DNA from 3 places in the Bacillus pacificus genome. Region 2 is predicted to be linked to each of the others. Evidence: riboswitches for the same ligand, from Rfam matches in the RefSeq annotation. Region 2 holds a riboswitch; each other region holds the start of a gene.

Region 1 (4,767 bases), 1.5 Mb from region 2:
TACATTTTTTTATATGTGTAAGAGAGCTAAGTCACTATCAAAAGAGCAATTAAATAGTGATATGATGAGTTTAGCGATGTATTGTAATACTTTTGTTTATGACTTATATACATATGATTTATTACGAAAGTATCGTAAGTGTACAGACTTTCTATCATATTATGGACCTAGTCAAGCGGTGTTAGCTTGCCAAAGGGCTGTACTTTCTCAAATTTCAGATCGATTAGACCCACTCAAGACTACTCATGTAGATGATTATTTATATGTAATGAAAGATATGATGGAGCATATGACGATAGGGATAATGGATCGATATGATCATTTTATTGGAAAGTTATTATCATATGTGCCATTTTTCGAAATGATCCAAGTTCCACAACATGCATATTATTGTGAAGAATTATTGTATATTTGTAAGGGCATTAAATATAAAGAAGAAATATTACGCAATTATATATTTATACAATTACATGACTGTTTACCATCTTTCTTTAAACTGTTTCTTAAAAATAAGCGTTATGCAACGATTCATGATATTTTGTTCTATTGGTGTGATGATGAACAAAGAATGAGCTTAGAGAAAAAATATAACCTTAGCTTTATTTATGAAAAATATGCTTGCGGGTAAAGAGCATTTTCTATATAAATTAAAAAGGATCTCAATTGTGAGATCCTTTTGTTATTAGTAAAGCAAGGAGAATGTAATTAAGACGAGAAATAACATTCCATAAAGGAGAAATTGTGCCGTATAGCTTCCTTGTATACCAAAAAAAGTATTTGTTTTTTTGTATAAATTCAATATATATTTTATTGGATTATCTTTGAAAGATTGGTACACAGTGTCTCCTCTTTCTAAGCTTCTTGTTCGTGTTTTTTGTTATTAGGGACATGAATGTATCTAGCTATGAATAATAAAACAGCCATAAAAAATACGGGGAATACGGTAGATAAATAAAAACCATTACTAATAATATTTGTTATTAAAGCACTTAATAGAAAGATGGCATTATAAATATGGGCAATTTTTTGTTTTAGTTGAACTTGAAAAGCTTCCATCATAATTTCTAAAGCAACAAAAGCAATGATAATAGATAGAAATACAGTATTTGTATTATAAATTACTAAGCAACAGATTAAGCCTAAAAAGGCTAAGTATTCAATTAAGAGAGGTATATTGCGTGGCATACAATTTACCTAACTAAATATGGCAGTGGGTTTACTGCATTTGTTTTTTCAAAATTCCATTCTCCATTGTGCAATTCAAAATGAAGATGTTGCCCGTATGAATGACCTGTGTTGCCCATATGACCTACTAATTGTCCAGCTTGTACTTGATCACCAGCTTGTACAGTGCGATCTTTCATGTGAGCATAGACTGTTGTATATAATTTCCCGTTTATTTGATGGGCGATGAACACAACATTGCCATAGCTAGCTGAATAATATGATTTCACGACTTTACCTGCAGCCGCCGCCTGGATAGAGACATTACCCTGAGCTGCGATATCTATACCATAATGCATTTGTTCCCAGCGCATATCAAAGGTTGAGCTAATTTTTCCTTGAGTAGGGAATTTGAAAACTGCTGGAATGGAAGTAGGTTGAGCCGTTTGAGCTTGTGATTGATTTTGCACTACATAATGCTTTGCCACGTATCCGTATCCTGTGCCAAAACGAATTTTATACCAAGTTCCTACAGTTTCCACTACTTGTAATTGTGTACCATTTTGTAATGAACCAAGTAGTGCACTACTTGTACTAGCGTTGCTACGCACATTAAGTTTAGGTGTTGCAACTGTGTATTTCGTATTATTTTGAACTGTGATGCCTTTTACTAAAGGCTGTGAACCATTAGATACGAATGCCTTTTGTACGTAACCTGTTTTGCCATTATGTAAAATTTTATACCATTCACCTTGTTCTTCTTGAATAGTAACGAATTTTCCATTTGGTAATACATCTAAAATTGAAGATTCTAAATTAGGTTCAGAACGAACGTTTAATGCATTGGCATTGACGATATATTGATTATTAGATTGAAGTTTGTTTTTTAGTAGAATAGAATCTTTTTGTACGTAACCTACTTTATTATTAACAGATACTTTATACCAGCCATTAGTTGTTTCAAGTATATTCACTTTCGTATTAAAGCGAATTGTATCAATTGATGAGCTATTTGCGTTATCTTTTGTATGTAAGGCTACTTGATCGACTTTGACATATCCAGTTTTCACATTAGATAATTGTTCAGCGTTGGCTGTTTGTACATTTGTTTCTCCCATAGAAGGAAGTAAAGAAGCAATTGCGACAGTAGTTGCTGTTAAAGCAGTAGCTTTCATATTCATATAATAGAGACCTCCTCTAGTTGTATAGTTGTAATTTTATTATAGTATAAAGATATAATATAGTGGGTGTATTCACATAAATGTAATATGAAATCAATATAAAAATAAATTTTTTGAGGATAATGATTCCTTTTTATCCAATTCATTAGGATAATAATTTCTAAGATAGAATATAAGTATTATATGGTTTTGTTATTTTGTTGACAATTGAGAAAATTAAAACAGTTGATGATGTCTTATTACGATGTTATACTGACAGTGATAATTTTATAGTTTGCTAGGAGAGCTGGTGTTGCCAGCTGAGAGTAAGGCCTTAAGTCTTTGATCCTTTTTATTACCTGATCTAGATTATGCTAGCGTAGGGAAGCAATTCGGACACTAATAATGAGTCCCCGTTTCTTTGCGTATAGAAACGGGGCTTTTTTATTTGAAAATTTCATATTGAAACCACTAGGGGTGCTTGTTGTGCTGAGAGAGGAATAATCCTTAACCCTTACAGACCTGATCTAGGTAATACTAGCGAAGGGAAGTGGAGCAACGAATAAATTATAATTTTATTTGCTGTAACCACTTCTTATTTAGAAGTGGTTTTTTATTTAGATATATAAATTGAAAGGGGATAGAGAAATGAAATTTTGCGATAGATTATTAGAAACTGTACAACCAGTTTGGGAGATGAGTCATAATCATCCATTTGTTGTAGGTATGGGGGATGGTACGTTAGAAAAAGATAAGTTTCAGTATTATATTATTCAAGATTATTTATACTTGTTAGATTATGCAAAGTTATATGCGATCGGTGTTGTAAAGGCAACAAATCCACAAGTTATGGGGAAATTTGCTGAACAAATTGATGGGATATTAAATGGAGAAATGACCATTCATAAACAGTATGCAAAAAGACTTGGAATTTCTATAGAGGAGATAGAGTCTGCAAAGCCATCTGCTAAAAATTTAGCTTATACAAATTACATGATGTCTGTATCTCAAAATGGCACACTTGCGGAATTAATAGCAGCACTTCTTCCATGTATGTGGAGCTACTGGGAGATTGGAAAGCGTTTAAATGATATTCCTGGAGCAAGAGATCATGAGTTCTTTGGTGAGTGGATTCAAGGCTATAGCTCTGAAGAATATGGCAACCTTTGTGTTTGGTTAATCGATTTATTAAATGAAATGGCAGTTGGAAAGTCTGAAAAAGAGCTAGATCGATTAGAGGAGATTTTCCTATATTCCAGTCGATTTGAATATTTATTCTGGGATATGTCCTACCGTAAGGAGATGTGGGGATTTGAGGAGCAAGAACATACTACAGTTTCATAATGTTTCTTTTCATTATGATGAGAAGCCAATCATTAATGAATTAAATGCTTCTATACAAGATAAAGAGTTTGTAAGCATTATCGGACCGAGTGGATGCGGGAAAAGTACTTTATTTCGCCTTATTACAGGTTTAGAAGAAGCAAGTACGGGACAGATAGAGCTGACAGAGACAAAGAGCCATCCTGTAGGATATATGCCCCAAAAAGATATGCTCTTGCCGTGGAGAACGATTATTGAGAATGCTGCCCTGCCGTTAGAGTGCCAAGGTGTACAGAAGAAAGAAGCACAAATAAAGGCGAAGGAACTATTGCATAAATTTGGCTTACAAGGGTATGAGACAAAATATCCGAAAGATTTATCTGGTGGTATGAGACAACGTGTATCCTTTATTCGAACTTTATTAACAGGTGGGGAGATATTGCTGTTAGATGAACCGTTTAGCGCGTTGGATGCTTTAACGAAGGCCTCTTTGCAAGAATGGTTGTTTGAACAATGGAAAGAGTGGGAAAAAACAATTTTATTTATCACTCATGATGTGGAAGAAGCATTGTTTCTTTCTAATCGAATTTTAGTAGTAGAGCAGCAACCGATAACTACTTTAACCGAGAGGATTGTACCGCTTGATCATAATCGGACAAGAAAAGATTTATATAAACCAGAAGTATTAGCGCTGAAAGATGAGCTTCTTAGTATGTTGCAAAGGCAGGTACTCGTATGATGAACCGGTTGAAGGAGCTATTACCTGCTCTTACACTTTCTAGTATTTTACTTGCTCTTTGGGAAGTAGGCGCAAGAATTGTAGATGAAATGTACATTTTACCGTCACCGTCTGCGATTGTAATGAAGATATGGAAACTAAAAGACATATTATTTACAGTTCATTTGCCAGCAACATTATATGTCGTTTTAATAGGGGTGGCTATTTCTATCGTACTTGGGGTAGGGCTAGCGATGTTAATGAATGCGAGTACATGGATGGAGAGAGCATTTTATCCATTATTAGTTGCCTCGCAAACGATTCCTATTACAGCGCTTGCTCCGCTATTTGTTTTATGGTTTGGATATACGATTTGGAGTAAGGTTGTTGTTACGGTTTTAA
Region 2 (4,767 bases):
AATAATGGCCATTGTAGAAACGACCACTTCCTTCGCTAAAAATCCTGTTAAAAGGGATGCTGCAGCTTGCCACGTTCCAAAGCCAAGCGGTGCAAATAGTGGTGCGATAAATCCACCAATCATTGCTAAGAAACTGTCTCCCATATCAACACCAAATCCTGATGGACCTGCATAATTTAATAGCCAAATGACAACAGAACCACCGAAGATAAATGTACCTGCTTTGCGAACAAATCCCTTCCCTTTCTCCCACGTACTTAACCATAATGTTTTCGCTTGTGGCACGCGGTAAGGAGGTAGTTCAATAACGAAAATAGATTTTTCCGCTTTTAAAATGGTAAGAGACATAATTTTTGTAACTAATAACGCAAGGACAATACCTGCAACATATAAGGAGAACACAACAGTTGCCTGACTATGAGGGAAGAATACTCCCGCAAATAATGCATATACAGGTAAACGTGCCGAACAAGACATAAACGGTGTTACAAGAACTGTAAGTAAACGTTCTTTTTCTTGTTCAATCGTTCTCGCTGCCATAATACCTGGAACATTACATCCAAAACCGATAATCATCGGAATGAACGCTTTTCCGTTTAAACCGAAGAACTCCATAATTCGATCCATAACAACTGCAATTCGCGCCATATATCCTGAGTCTTCTAATAATGAAATGAAAAAGAATAGTGCAAAGATTTGTGGAACGAATACTAATACGGCACCAACACCGGCAATAATACCTTCTGTAACGAGTGCTTGAATAAAATCAGAAGCTCCAACACTTGTAAGCCCAGCTGTCACCCAATCCGTAAGCTGTCCACCAAAAAACTCATCTAACATATCCGATAAAGGTGTCCCAATCCACGTAAACGTAACCTGAAAAATAAAAAACATAACTGCTAAAAAGATTGGAAGTCCTAAAATTTTATGTGTAATTAATCTATCAATTTTTTCTGAAAAAGGAATTTTTCCTTCTTTCTCATGCTTCATAACATTTGTTTTTAACTTTTCAATATACGCTTCACGAGTTTTGTAAATATGCTCTTCCAACGTACAATCAAGTTTTTCTTCTAAGCGAGATCGAATGGCTATGAGTTCCTTATAGATTGGTAATGCTTTCATTTCTTTTTCTACTACTTCGTTATTACTTAGAAATTGAAGGGCTAACCATCTTGGATGCTCATAATTCGCTTTCTCTAAAAGAGAAATTACTTCTCCAATTCCTTCATCCATTCGTACACCATATGAAATAATGAATGGCTTTTTCTCGTTTTTGTCATTTTCTTTAAGAGTCGCAAGTAATTCTTCACAGCCTTTTCCACTTCTTGCAACGACAGGAACGACTGTTACACCTAATAGTTCTGCTAATCGTTTTACATCAATGACAATTCCTCTTTGCTTCGCCACATCAATCATATTTAAACCAATTGAAACGGGCTTACCAAATTCAAGTAATTGCAACGTTAAATGCATATTTCGTTCAAACTGCGAAGAATCCACAATATTTAACATATGATGAAATTCTTCTGTTAATAGAAAGTTTGTTACAACACCTTCATCACGTGAAACTGGATTTAAATCATACACACCTGGTAAATCAATTAATGTTCCTTGCTTATCTTTTAATTTACCAACCTTCTTTTCTACTGTTACACCGCTCCAGTTTCCTACATACTCATAAGAACCAGTAAGTGCATTAAATAATGATGTTTTTCCTGTATTCGGATTCCCTAGCAAAGCTACCTTATTCACGCTAATTCCACCTTTATCATTTTCGCGTCACAATGACGAATACTAATTAACTGTCCACGACACTCCAATGTACAAGGACCTTTAAACATCGCTTTCTGTTTCAGGCGAAGTTCGCTTCCTTCAGCAAGACCGAAAGCAGCTAGTCTACGCTTTAATAGCTGATCTAAAGACTGAATACTTTTTACTAACACTTTCTCGCCAATTTTAATATCTACTAAGCTCATAACCTTCCCCCTCAGAAGAGAATGATAATTATTTTCAAAAAAATTATACCACACCCAATTTCTCTTGTACTATACCCTTTTGCTTCATATTTATTAACATTTCACTACAATTCTATTTCAATCATTGTCATAACAGATTCATTTGCCATTCTCATCCATTTCACTTACAATAAACAGTAGCAAATAAAGAATCTCGTTATCACAGGGGGAGCCATGCCGCTGAGAGGGAACACTTCGTTCCGACCCTTCGAACCTGTTAGTTAATGCTAACGCAGGGATTGTGCAAACGTCCGAAATACATACCTCTTTTTATTTACGTATTTCGTATCCTCCTATGATATCTATTCTTTTTTGTACAACTTGGATTTAGGGGGAGACAACATGCGTAACACCAATTTACAAGCGATGATCGAATCTGCTATTCTTGCAGCCTTCGCCTTGGTCATCGACATTTTACCATTATCAATCAAACTTCCAACAGGCGGTTCCATTTCATTTGCTATGATTCCTATTTTTATTATTGCATACCGCTGGGGCTTTAAATCGGCTTTCTTAGGTGGTTTAGTTTGGGGACTATTACAAATTGTCGTGGGAGATGCTTACATTTTAACACCTGTTCAAGCATTCATTGAGTACTTCATTGCCTTTGCTTTTATCGGATTTGCTGGCTTATTCTATCGTCCAATTCAAAAAGCACTTTTAACGTCTAATGAAAATAACTTAGAACAACCCAGTTTAGGTAGCCGTAAAGACAAACCTTCATCAAAACAAAACGAAGGTAAGAAAGTCCTTGCTTATATTATCCTTGCTACATTTATCGGTAGCTTTGCTCGCTATTTCTGCCACTTTATTGCTGGTATTATTTTCTGGGGACAATATGCACCGAAAGGTCAATCAGCTGTGCTATATTCATTAATCGTAAATGGTAGTACAATGATTGGTTCCTATATTCTATGTACCATTTTACTTATCTTTTTATTCCTTACTTCACCACGCTTATTTAAGAGCATCAGTGCTTATCAACTAAATGCAAACAAAAAGGGCGCTTAATGAGCGCTCTTTTTTCATATCGTAATATCAATTAAAAATACAATAAATGCACAAAAGAAAATAAATACCATTATACTTAGCCAATTGCTATGCACGGTTCATCGACTCCTTACATAACCTCATTTTCTAACCAGATTATATCGTTTAAAAATAAAGATTAGGTAAAGATTATATGAAAATAATTAAAAAAAGCGTAGATCATATTGTCTACACTTTTTTCGGTAAATAAAAGTAAAATAACACACCATCTTCTGTATTTTCTGCCCCATATTCAGCATCATGTAGTTCTAAAATATTCTTTGAAATGGCAAGTCCAAGCCCCGTCCCACCTTGTGAACGCTGACGAGCTGCATCCACGCGATAAAAACGATCCCAAATTTTATCTAATTGCTCTTCTTCAATGTGAGTACCTTTATTTTCAATGCATACTTTTATACGATCTTTTTCATCTATTGTAGAAATAATAATATCTTCTTTATTTGGTGTATAACGTATTGCATTCGTAATGAAGTTCACGATGACTTGTTCAATGCGGCCTTGATTTGCGACTACTTCAAATGGACCTATATTTTTATGAACATGAAGTTCTTTTTTCTCTATTTCTACAGAAAGGTGTTCACATATATCATCCATTACTGTATCGATATAAAATGGATCCTTTTTCATTTTATATGTGCCTGACTCAAATTTAGCTAACTCCAGCATATCCAAAATTAACGTATCCATTTTATCTACTTCTCGTTCCATCGCCCCAAAATAGTATTCTTTTTTATGCTCAGCTACTCCATCTTTTAAAATAGAAATACAGCTTTTCATAATACTGAGTGGTGTTTTTAGTTCATGCGAAACACCAGAAATGAATTCTTTCCGCGTATTTTCTAATTTTCTTTCCTTTTCAATATCTTGTTCTAGCTGTCCAATATGGGAATGGAGTTTATTTGATAATACATTAATATTTTTTGATAAATCACCAATTTCATCTTTTGAAGTAATCGGTATTTGTTCTGTGAAATCTAAATGTGCTATTTTCTTCGTTGTATCATTTATTTTTAATAGCGGCTTTGCAATTTGTTTTGAATAATAGAATGACGCTAGAAAAATAAGAACAACTACAAATGCAATGATGTAAATGTAGTAATCTTGCACCATTTGTACAGCTTCATCTACAGGCTGTAAAGAAGCCATCGCATATATATAAGTTACCGATCCATCTTTTTCTTTTATTGGTTTCATTAATAATTTATATTTTATATCATTTTTTTCATAGTCCATTGTCTTTGTTGAATATTCGATTTGATTACTCTCTTTTAATACTACATCTGTTTGAAATTCTTTTATACTATCCAAAAATAAAGTGTTTTTATAAATTGGATTTATGGGTCCTTTTACATCAGGGAATTGTACTTTCGTAATACGTCCGCCTATGATAGCATCTAGTTCTTGAGCAGCTGGTTCCTGAACGGCCGGCCTCTTTTCTTTACCAACTTGTTCCCCAACTGCTTTCATCTTCTCCTTAAATGCTTTTTCTAACGGTTTATTCAATCCATTTAAATTCTCCTTAGATAGAGAGAAAGAAAATGGAATAAAACGATCTTCTTTTTTCACTCCAGAAAAATAAATTTCTTGGCCTAAAAATTGATTTGATGGTTTATTATCAATCTCCTCTATATTGACGAGATTGTATAGGGGAATTTTGAATATTTGTTGTCCAAATCTCTTTTGTTGCCAACGATTTATCGTT
Region 3 (4,767 bases), 1.2 Mb from region 2:
GTTACTTATTTATTTACACTTTGTGCAGGAACTGGTCACGTTGCTTATTCTGTACTTCCTGTTATCGCAGAAGTCTCTCGCGAATCTGGGATTAGACCAGAACGACCAATGTCAATCGCCGTAATTGCTTCCCAACAAGCAATTACAGCTAGTCCTATATCAGCTGCAACAGTTGCACTTTTAGCAATGTTAGCTGACTATAAAATCACCTTATTAGATATTTTAAAAGTAAGTATCCCTTCTACTTTCATCGCTTGTATGGTAGCTGCATTTGTTGCTAGCAAAATGGGGAAAGAATTAAATGAAGACCCTGAATACTTAAAACGATTAAAAGAAGGAATGATTCCTAAGATTGAAGAGAAAAAAGAATTTGTTGGTGTAAAAGGCGCTAAATTATCAGTTATCCTTTTCCTAGTAGGAACTTTTCTTGTCGTACTTCTCGGTTCATTTGAAGTACTTCGTCCAGGATGGATAGTTGATGGGAAGTTAGCCCGTCTTTCCATGCCAAACACAATTGAAATGGTTATGTTAACGATTGCAGCTCTTATTATTATTTTCTGTAAACCAAATGTAGAAAGCATCGTGTCTGGTAACGTCTTTAAAGCGGGGGCAACAGCAGTTGTTGCTATTTTCGGTATCGCTTGGATGGGAGATACTTTCTTTAACGGAAACTTAAATATGATTCAAGGATCAATTCAGCATCTAGTAACAAGTGCGCCATGGCTATTTGCCATCGCATTATTCATTCTATCTATTTTACTATATAGCCAAGCCGCAACAGTACGTGCTTTAATGCCTCTTGGATTATCACTCGGTATTCCACCGGCACTACTGATCGCGATGTTCCCTGCAGTAAATGGATATTTTTTCATTCCAAACTACGGAACAATCGTTGCTGCCATTAACTTTGATCGTACTGGTACAACCAGCATTGGTAAATATGTTTTAAATCATAGCTTTATGATTCCAGGACTAATCGCAACATTCACTTCTATCGGAATTGGAATGCTCTTAATTTCAATTATGTTTTAAAGAAAAAGCACAAACCCAAAGTTTTAAAGGGTTTGTGCTTTTTTAATCAAACGTTTGTTTAAATATTTTTAACTGTCCATTCTTCCATTATGTTCTTTAATATTTGTGTGAAGTCCCCTTCTTACTCACTTCCTCTACTAGCTTCTTCGTACTTTCATACGCAGATTCAGCTAAACTAATCGCTGAAATAACTGAAACACCGTCCGCACCTGCTTCTATAACCGAAGCGGTATTTTCAATTGAAATGCCTCCAATTCCGACAATAGGTATTGTAATTCCTTGTTCTCTAAAATGAGCTAAACCTTTCGTTCCTTGCACCGCTTTCGTATCTTTTTTCGTACTCGTTGTGAAAATAGGGCCAACACCTAAATAATCCGCTCCGTTTTCAATTGCCCAGCGCGCTTCTTCAATTGTATGTGTAGATACACCGATAATTTTATCCCCCATTTTTTCACGAACAGAAGTAATTCCTTCATCCTCTTGCCCTACATGCACACCATCCGCATCTAACTCAAGTGCTAGTTCCACATCATCATTTACGATGAATGGTACACCATACTCCTTACAAATTGCTTGTAATTCTTTTGCGAAACAAATACGTTCTTCTCCTGTTAAAGCCCCTTCTCCCTTTTCACGAAATTGAAAAATTGTTATACCGCCTTCAAGTGCATCTTTCAATATTTGTAGTGGATCCTTCGTACAATTGTTACTTCCCATAATAAAATATACGGATAACAACCTAGACATTTCTGCCTTTGAAATACGCGACATTTATTTTCCCTCCTTACTATATAACCTCAATCTTCCCATACTTCTCTATATCACCCGAAGTGGTATTCGCTAACTGATTTAAAAATTCAATTTGGAAACTACCAGGTCCTTTTTCTACTGTCTTAGCAGCTGCTAGTTCCGCGGCTACACCATAAAACGTTAATGCCGCTATCGCTGCCTTTACATAATCCTTTTCTACCGCTACAAATGCTCCTATTACAGAAGTTAGCAAACAACCAGTTCCCGTAACTTTTGTTAAAATAGAGTGACCATTTTGAATAACAATCGTTCGCTCTCCATCTGTAACAACATCTTCTTCTCCAGTAATTACTGCAACTGTATTTAGTTCATCTGCTGCCTGCTTTGCAATACTTACGACATTACCATTTCCAGCACCAGCGTCTACCCCTTTAATTTCCCATCTCTCATTAATTACGTTCGCTATTTCAGCTGCATTTCCGCGAATAATCGCTAATTCAATTTCAGCCGGAATATGTCTCGCAACTTCTGTTCGATACGACGTTGCTCCTGCGCCAACTGGATCAAACAGTACTGGTACATTGTTCACATTTGCAGATTTACCAGCAAGTAACATCGCTTCTACTTCTTCAGGACGAAGTGTCCCCATATTTAATACTAGCGCTCCAGCAATGCTAGCCATTTCTGCCACTTCTTCTTTTGCATACGCCATTACAGGCGATGCCCCTAACGCTAACAAACCGTTAGCTGTAAAATTTGTTACAACAACATTTGTAATATTATGAACGAGCGGATTAGATTCTCTCACCAAATCCACTACTTTACTAATTTCTTTCATATTCATCCTTCTCATCTCCTAACTATAGTTATGGGAGATACACAAAAAGGCACTTTGCGCGTACGCAAAGTGCCTGAACATGTGCTTTTACACTCTCCCTACGCTGGCATTATCCAACAGGTTCAAATGGTCAATGACGGACTAGTCATACTCTCAGTTTGTATCCACAAACTCCCATGTGTTTAGTATTCATCTACTTCAAAGTCTACTCTTATTCTAGTAAAATAACAAGTTCTTTACTTTTCTATTTCTCACAGTCTCATCATGGTGCATATTATATTCTGTCACGATCATTCACTTTCAAACAGATGTTATCCCATTAAAAAACGTTCAAATCTGGAGCGAAACTGAATCTCAAGAAGATGTATGCTATAGTTAACGTATGGAAATTTGAAAGGATGTTTTAAATATGTCAAAAAGCGTTGTAATCGCTGAAAAGCCTTCCGTTGCACGTGATATTGCTCGCGTACTGAAGTGCGATAAAAAAGGAAATGGCTATCTTGAAGGTAGTAAATATATTGTAACTTGGGCTTTAGGTCACCTTGTTACATTAGCAGATCCAGAAAGCTATGATGTGAAATATAAAAAGTGGAATTTAGAAGATTTACCTATGCTACCTGAGCGTTTGAAATTAACGGTTATTAAACAAACTGGGAAACAATTTAATGCTGTAAAAAGTCAGCTACTTAGAAAAGATGTAAATGAAATTATTGTAGCAACAGACGCTGGGCGTGAAGGAGAATTAGTCGCTCGTTGGATTATTGATAAGGTTCGAATTAACAAACCAATTAAACGTCTATGGATTTCATCTGTTACTGATAAAGCAATTAAAGATGGTTTCGCAAATTTAAAACCAGGTAAAGCATATGACAATTTATACGCTTCAGCAGTTGCACGTTCAGAAGCTGACTGGTATATCGGTCTTAACGCGACTCGCGCTTTAACAACTCGCTTTAATGCCCAGCTAAACTGTGGCCGTGTGCAAACACCTACTGTCGCTATGATCGCTAATCGTGAAGATGAAATAAAGAACTTCAAAGCTCAAACTTACTACGGCATCGAAGCTCAAACGACAAATCAATTAAAACTAACTTGGCAAGATGCAAATGGCAATAGCCGCAGTTTTAATAAAGAAAAAATTGATGGTATTGTAAAAGGTTTAGATAAACATAATGCTACTGTTATGGAAATTGATAAAAAACAGAAGAAATCATTCTCTCCTGGTCTTTACGATTTAACTGAATTACAACGTGATGCAAATAAAAAGTTCGGTTACTCTGCGAAAGAAACATTAAACATTATGCAGAAATTGTATGAACAACATAAAGTGCTAACATACCCTCGTACAGATTCGCGTTACATTTCATCTGATATCGTTGGAACACTTCCAGAACGTCTAAAGGCGTGCGGCGTTGGGGAATATCGTCCTTTAGCACATAAAGTATTACAAAAGCCTATCAAGGCTAATAAATCATTTGTTGATGATAGTAAAGTAAGCGATCACCACGCAATTATTCCGACAGAAGGATACGTTAACTTCTCAGCCTTCACAGATAAAGAACGTAAAATTTATGATTTAGTTGTAAAACGTTTCTTAGCTGTTTTATTCCCAGCATTCGAATACGAACAACTAACGTTACGCACAAAGGTCGGCAATGAAACATTCATTGCACGCGGAAAGACAATTTTACATGCCGGTTGGAAAGAAGTATATGAAAATCGCTTTGAAGATGATGATGTAACTGATGACGTAAAAGAACAACTTTTACCTCGCATCGAAAAAGGCGATACATTAACTGTAAAATTAATTATGCAAACATCAGGTCAAACGAAAGCACCTGCACGTTTTAACGAAGCGACTTTACTTTCAGCAATGGAAAATCCTACAAAATATATGGATACGCAAAATAAACAACTTGCTGATACGCTAAAATCAACTGGTGGATTAGGTACTGTAGCAACGCGTGCTGATATTATCGACAAGCTATTCAATTCATTCTTAATTGAAAAACGCGGTAAAGATATTCATATTACTTCAAAAGGCCGTCAGTTACTTGATTTAGTACCAGAAGAGTTAAAATCACCTACATTAACTGGTGAGTGGGAACAAAAGCTAGAGGCAATTGCAAAGGGTAAACTGAAAAAAG

What was found. A riboswitch is a leader RNA that binds a small molecule or an ion and turns the genes downstream of it on or off. The one in region 2 is predicted to bind thiamine pyrophosphate.
Region 1: it holds a riboswitch for thiamine pyrophosphate, as region 2 does, so the genes downstream of both, tenA (thiaminase II) here and thiT (energy-coupled thiamine transporter ThiT) in region 2, are expected to answer to the same signal.
Region 3: it holds a riboswitch for thiamine pyrophosphate, as region 2 does, so the genes downstream of both, thiM (hydroxyethylthiazole kinase) here and thiT (energy-coupled thiamine transporter ThiT) in region 2, are expected to answer to the same signal.

The regions. Positions count from the first base shown of each region.
Region 1 is NZ_CP086328.1:4,309,258-4,314,024, reverse strand. Features, by position in the region: gene LMD38_RS22325 (DUF3965 domain-containing protein) at 1-628, shown strand, start outside; gene LMD38_RS22320 (hypothetical protein) at 853-1,185, opposite strand; gene LMD38_RS22315 (SH3 domain-containing protein) at 1,191-2,345, opposite strand; TPP riboswitch at 2,615-2,727, shown strand; TPP riboswitch at 2,788-2,890, shown strand; gene tenA (thiaminase II) at 2,973-3,668, shown strand; gene LMD38_RS22305 (ABC transporter ATP-binding protein) at 3,637-4,386, shown strand; gene LMD38_RS22300 (ABC transporter permease) at 4,386-4,767, shown strand, end outside.
Region 2 is NZ_CP086328.1:550,689-555,455, reverse strand. Features, by position in the region: gene feoB (ferrous iron transport protein B) at 1-1,752, opposite strand, end outside; gene LMD38_RS02820 (FeoA family protein) at 1,749-1,976, opposite strand; TPP riboswitch at 2,171-2,272, shown strand; gene thiT (energy-coupled thiamine transporter ThiT) at 2,358-3,026, shown strand; gene LMD38_RS02810 (sensor histidine kinase) at 3,234-4,767, opposite strand, start outside.
Region 3 is NZ_CP086328.1:4,640,854-4,645,620, forward strand. Features, by position in the region: gene LMD38_RS23965 (anaerobic C4-dicarboxylate transporter family protein) at 1-1,032, shown strand, start outside; gene thiE (thiamine phosphate synthase) at 1,129-1,803, opposite strand; gene thiM (hydroxyethylthiazole kinase) at 1,820-2,635, opposite strand; TPP riboswitch at 2,699-2,808, opposite strand; gene topB (DNA topoisomerase III) at 3,030-4,767, shown strand, end outside.